One region of the Brevundimonas sp. AVps23W genome, then DNA from elsewhere that is predicted to be linked to it. Evidence: predicted binding sites of a transcription regulator. Region 1 holds the regulator's gene; the other holds the start of a gene.

Region 1 (3,123 bases):
CAACGGCGGTCGGCTGAACCTGACCGCGTCCCAGCCGGCCCCGACGCCCGAGCCCATCGCCCCGCGCTACGACCTGACCGACGCCCCCTGGCTGGGCGACGAGCCCCGGCAGGAGGCCATGCTGGACCTGGAGATGGGCCGGCTGAGCTTCGCGACCTGGCAGGGCCGCGGCGGGGCGTCCTCGCCGTTCGACGGCGCGGCCGGCGACGGTTTCGCCGCCCTGGCCCAGGTCGATCATGCGATGCGCGGCGCCGTCCGCTTCGGCGCCCTGACCCTGGCGGCCGAGAGCGGCGGCGGCGACCGCCGCATGCCCCTGCGTCGGGTCGAGGAAGAGGCCTCGACCTATAGCCGCGCCACCCTGGCCTGGCGCGGCGCCGACGGCGGCCTGTCGCTCAGCCTGGGCGTCCTGGACGAGCGTCTGGGCCCGCTCGGCGCCTTCCTGCCGGGCGGATCGGACTTCGCCCTGCCCTCGCGGACCAACTTTTATGCGGTCGGCGGCGACTGGACCCTGCGGCCCGGCCTGGCCCTGATCGGCGAGGCCGGCCTGGGCGCGACCGACACAGAGGGCCGCTTCCTCTCGACCGATCAGGCGGCGATCAGCTCCAACTGGCGGCTGGCCCTGCTGACCGGCTGCACCATCCTGTGCGACCGGATCAGCTTCACCGTGTCACAGCCGCTGCGGATCGAACGGGGCACATTCTCAGCCTGGCTGGCGGACGTGCCGGTCGATTATTTCGACCCCCTGACCTATTCGCGCCGCAGCTTCTCGGCCACGCCAAGCGGGCGTCAGATCGACTTCATCCTGGGCGGCGAGCGTCAGCTGTGGGACGGCTCAAGCCTGTCGGTCCAGGCCGTCGCCAGCCGCGAACCGCGTCACGTCGCCGACGCGCCGCCCGAGTTCGCCCTGATCGGCGGGTGGCGGCGTCAGTTCTGAGGTGGGTGTTGGTGAGTAGTGTTAGTGAGCAAGAGGTGAGCGGCGCGCGTAGAAACCCCGGCTCACTTCTCGCTCACGGCTTGCTCACTAATCACTACTCACGCCCAGACGATCAGGCCTTGCTGTCGAAGGCGTGCGTCTCGGCCTCGGGCGCCGCGCCATAGGGGTTCGACGCCTGCGCGCCGGACCCCTTGGCCGCGACCACGACCATGGCCGGACGGATGGTGCGGCCGAACAGTTCGAAGCCGGACTGCATGGTTTGCAGCACGGCGCCGCCCGGAACCGTGTCCGACGGCTGTTCGATCATGGCCTGGTGCAGATGGGGGTTGAAGGCCTCGCCGGCCTCGGGCGCGACCCGCTTCAGCCCATTGGTTTCGAACGCCTGCAACAGGGCCTTCTGGGTCATTTCCAAACCGGTCACCAGGGCGACGGTCGGGCCGTCGGTGTCCTTGGGCGCGGCCATCAGGGCGCGTTCCAGATTGTCGGCCACGCCCAGCAGATCCTTGGCGAAGCGCTGGATGGCGAAGGCGCGGGCGTCGTTCTGCTGCGTCTCGGCGCGCCGCTTCAGGTTCTCCATCTCGGCGGCGACGCGCAGGGCGCGGTCCTTCCACTCGTCACGCTCGGCGATGACGGCGTCCAGCGGCGCCAGGTCATCTGACGGCTGGGCGTCCAGGCCGTGTTCGGCGTTCATTTCCGCCATATCGGCGTCCAGTTCGTTGAATTCGTCGTTAAGGGGCTTGTCGCTCACTTGTCGTTCCCGTCCAGCATCCGGCCCAGCACCCGGGCGGTATAGTCCACCAACGGAATGACACGGGCGTAGTTCAGTCTTGCGGGGCCTATGACGCCGATGGCGCCCAGAACCCGCTGTCGGCCGCTCATATAGGGCGCCGCGATCACGGCGGAACCCGAAAGTGAAAACAACCGTGTTTCGGCGCCGATGAAAATTCGCACGCCTTGCGCCGCATCCACCCCGTCCAGCAGGCCGATCAGCTGTTCCTTCTGCTCCAGGTCGTCGAACAGGACGCGCACCCGCTCCAGATCCGCCAGGCCTTCGCCGTCCTGCAACAGGTTGGCCCGGCCCCGCACGATCAGGGCGCGCTCGCGGTCCGGCCCGCCGGACCAGGCGGCGAACCCGTCCTCGACCAGGCGGGCGGCGGTCTGGTCCAGCTCGCGCCGCGCGATCTCCAGCTCCTGGGTCATCTCGCGCTTGGCGTCGGCGAAGGGTCGGCCGCGCAGACGGGCGTTGAGGAAGTTGGAGGCCTCGACCAGGGTCGAGGGCGTGACCCCGGCCGCCAGGGTCATGATCCGGTTCTCGACAGTGCCGTCGTCGGCGACGATGACCGCCAGGGCCTGATCCCCGCCCAGGGCCACGAACTCCACGTGTTTGACCCCGGACTCGCGCACCGGGCTGGACACCACGCCCGCGCCGCCCGCCAGGCCGGACAACAGGTTGGACGCCTCGTCCAGGGCGGATTCGAAATTCCGCCCCCGCCCGGCCAGCCGCCCGTCGATCTCGCGCCGCTCCTCCTTCGTCAGGTCGCCGATCTCCAGCAGGCCGTCGACGAACAGGCGCAGGCCCGCATGGGTCGGGATCCGCCCCGCCGACGTATGCGGCGCGGCCAGCAGACCGGCCAGGGTCAGGTCCTGCATCGTATTGCGGATCGAGGCCGGCGACAGGGCGATTCCGCCCAGCGACAGGGTCCGCGACCCGACCGGCTCGCCCGTCTCCAGATAGGATTCGACGATGCGCCGGAAGATGTCGCGTGCGCGCGCATCCAGACCCGCCAGCCCCGCAAAGGCCATGCCTGGGGACTGGGCGCCGTCGAACGGCGGGGTTTTGGGGGCATACAGGCTCACGGTTTCAGGATAAGCACCGGCGCCCCCGCTTCCAAGGCCAGACTTTCCAAGGACCCATCTCATGCGCCATTCGCAACGCACCGACGACCAACTGCGTCCCGTGACCATCGAGACCGGCGTCAACCGCTATGCCGAGGGTTCGTGCCTGATCACTTTCGGCCACACCAAGGTTCTGGTGACGGCCTCGGTCGAGGAGAGCATTCCCGGCTGGATGCGCGGCAAGGGCCAGGGTTGGGTCACCGCCGAATACGGCATGTTGCCCCGCGCCACCCACACCCGCGGCCGCCGCGAGGCCGCCGCCGGCAAACAGACGGGCCGCACCCAGGAGATTC
Region 2 (3,123 bases), 100 kb from region 1:
GGCTTCCGTGGTGATCAGGATGCCGGCCACCGAAGCGGCGTCTTGCAGGGCCGTGCGGACGACCTTGGCGGGGTCGATGACGCCCATCTTGACCAGGTCGCCGTATTCTTCGGTCTGGGCGTTGAAGCCGAACGAGGCGTCATCGTTTTCCAGAACCTTGCCGACCACGATCGAGCCTTCGACGCCGGAGTTTTCGGCGATCTGACGGATCGGGGCTTGCAGGGCGCGACGGATGATCGCGATGCCGGCGTTCTGGTCGGCGTTGTCGCCCTTGACGTCGGCCAGGATCTTGGAGGCCTTCAGCAGCGCGATGCCGCCGCCGGGAACGATGCCTTCGTCAGCCGCGGCGCGGGTGGCGTTCAGGGCGTCGTCGACGCGGTCCTTCTTTTCCTTCACTTCGACTTCGGTCGAACCGCCGACGCGGAGAACCGCGACGCCGCCGGCCAGCTTGGCCAGACGTTCTTGCAGCTTTTCCTTGTCGTAGTCGGAGGTGGTGTCTTCGATCTGGCGCTTGATCTGGGCCACGCGGGCTTCGATCTCTTCCTTGCCGCCGACGCCTTCGACGATGGTGGTGTCGTCCTTGGTGATCGAGACCTTCTTGGCCTTGCCGAGCATGTCGAGGGTGACGGTCTCAAGCTTGATGCCCAGGTCTTCCGAGATGACCTGGCCGCCCGTCAGGATGGCGATGTCTTCCAGCATAGCCTTGCGGCGGTCGCCGAAGCCCGGAGCCTTGACGGCGGCGACGCGCAGGCCGCCGCGCAGCTTGTTGACCACCAGGGTGGCCAGGGCTTCGCCTTCGATGTCCTCGGCGATGATCAGCAGCGGACGGCCCGACTGCACCACGGCTTCCAGGATCGGCAGCATGGCTTGCAGCGAGGTCAGCTTCTTCTCGAACAGCAGGATGAGCGGCTCTTCGAGAACAGCCTCCATCTTGTCGGCGTTGGTGATGAAGTAGGGCGACAGGTAGCCGCGGTCGAACTGCATGCCTTCGACGACGTCGACGGTGGTGTCGGCGGTCTTGGCTTCCTCGACGGTGATCACGCCTTCGTTGCCGACCTTGGCCATGGCCTGGGCGATCAGTTCACCGATTTCCGAGTCGCCGTTGGCCGAGATGGTGCCGACTTGAGCGATTTCCGAGTTGTTCGAGACGGGCTTGGACTTGGCCTTGATCTCTTCCAGCACCAGGCCGACGGCCTTGTCGATGCCGCGCTTCAGATCCATCGGGTTCATGCCGGCGGCGACGGCCTTCAGGCCCTCTTGCACGATGGCCTGAGCCAAGACGGTCGCGGTGGTGGTGCCGTCGCCCGCCTTGTCGTTCGTCTTCGAAGCGACTTCGCGGATCATCTGGGCGCCCATGTTCTCGAAGGCGTCTTCCAGCTCGATCTCTTTGGCGACCGACACGCCGTCCTTGGTCGAGCGCGGGGCGCCGAAGGACTTCTGGATCACGACGTTGCGGCCCTTGGGACCCAGGGTCACCTTGACAGCGTTGGCGAGAACGTTGACGCCGCGCAGCATCTTGTCGCGCGCGTCAGTGTTGAAGTGTACGATTTTAGCGGCCATGCGGGCTGCTCCTATCTAGATGGATTGATGGAAGAAAATCGAACGTCGGGTGCTTAGGACAGCACGCCCAGGACGTCGGATTCCTTCATGATGATGAGGTCTTCGCCGTCGATCTTCACTTCCGTGCCCGACCACTTGCCGAACAGGATGCGGTCACCGGCCTTCAGTTCCAGAGCGTTGACCTTGCCGGTCTCATCGCGAGCGCCGGGACCGACGGAGACGACTTCGCCTTCCTGCGGCTTTTCCTTGGCGGTGTCGGGGATGATGATCCCGCCCTTGGTCTTGGATTCTTCTTCAACGCGCTTGACCAGCACGCGGTCGCCGAGCGGACGAAACGCCATCGGTTCTCTCCTTTTGTACCCCCGAACGGGGGCGACTTGAAAACGGTGGGCCAGCCTTCTCCAGATCGCCGTTTTAGCAGCCGACCAGAGAGAGTGCTAACGCGAGCGGGAGTTAGTCAGAGCAGGGCCCAGCGTCAAGGCGGGCCGCCCCATCGGGCGTGCGAAACTTCCGCGACAGGTGAACCCCAAATGAACGGCCGGCTCCGGGCCTGTTCAAGCAGGGGCTGGCAGAACCGTCTCAACGCTGGAGCCCGTCCACACCCGGACAGGCGAAACCCGGCCCGAAAATAAAGGAGACGACCATGTCCAAGATGCTGAAGATCACCGCCGTCGTCGCCGCGCCGGTCGTGGCCATGACCCTGATGGCCGCCCCGGCCTCGGCTCAGTCCTACCGCGACCGTGATCGCGGGGACGACAACTCCGCCCGCAACGCCTTGATCGGCGCGGCGGTGGGCGGTCTGGCCGGCGCAATCTACGGCAACGGCGACGGCAGCTATATCGCCGGCGGGGCCCTGGCCGGCGCGGCGCTCGGCGCCGTGGCGTCCAATCGCGGCTCGGGCTGCGAATATTATCGCGGCGGCCAGTGCTACCGGAACCAGGGCCACTGGGAACGCGAGCACGGCATCAACAGCCGCGACCCGCGCTGGGAGCAGCGCCGGGACTATCGCGACTATCGCCGGGACCAGCGTTATGACCGCCGGGACGAGCGTCGCGACTACCGCTACGACCGCCGCTGGTAAAAGACGGATCGGATGAAGAAGGGGCGTCCTGCGGGGCGCCCCTTTTTGTTACGCCGCGTCCCGGCGCTGGCCCCAATGCGGGAAGGGATCCTCCAGCTTGGCCCAGCCCTTGGGCCCGCGCTCCATCTCGAACCGGGTCAGCAGGGCCGCGTCGAACATGGAGGTCAGCAGGTCGCGGTTCATGTCCTTGCCGATCAGGACGATCTCCTGACGGCGGTCGCCGTAGGGCTGGCGCCAAACGGCTTCGATCGCCTTCAGCCATTCGAGATTGTCGTCGGGCCAGCGGTCGCGCGGGGCCGAGGCCCACCACAGCCCGCCCCATTCATGCTCCGTCACCGCCCCCGCCTGACTCCAGGATCCGACATAGTCCATCCGGCTGGCCAGCCAGAAGAAGCCCTTGGAGCGCCAGACGCCGGGCCATTCCCTGTTCAGCAGGTCGTAGAAACGCCGGGGATGGAACGGCCTGCGCGCCCTGTAGACGA

What was found. The regulator HrcA, encoded in region 1, represses chaperone genes, less so after heat shock. The targets are predictions, from matches to a motif close to GTTAGCANTCNNNNNNNNNGANTGCTAAC.
Region 2: the regulator HrcA is predicted to act here: its motif matches at 1,974-2,002, upstream of groES (co-chaperone GroES).

Annotation. Positions count from the first base shown of each region.
Region 1 is NZ_CM178738.1:278,315-281,437, forward strand. Features, by position in the region: gene ACW177_RS01320 (S8 family peptidase) at 1-934, shown strand, start outside; gene grpE (nucleotide exchange factor GrpE) at 1,047-1,625, opposite strand; gene hrcA (heat-inducible transcriptional repressor HrcA) at 1,679-2,737, opposite strand; gene rph (ribonuclease PH) at 2,853-3,123, shown strand, end outside.
Region 2 is NZ_CM178738.1:381,875-384,997, reverse strand. Features, by position in the region: gene groL (chaperonin GroEL) at 1-1,560, opposite strand, end outside; gene groES (co-chaperone GroES) at 1,614-1,901, opposite strand; gene ACW177_RS01815 (hypothetical protein) at 2,204-2,641, shown strand; gene zigA (zinc metallochaperone GTPase ZigA) at 2,690-3,123, opposite strand, start outside.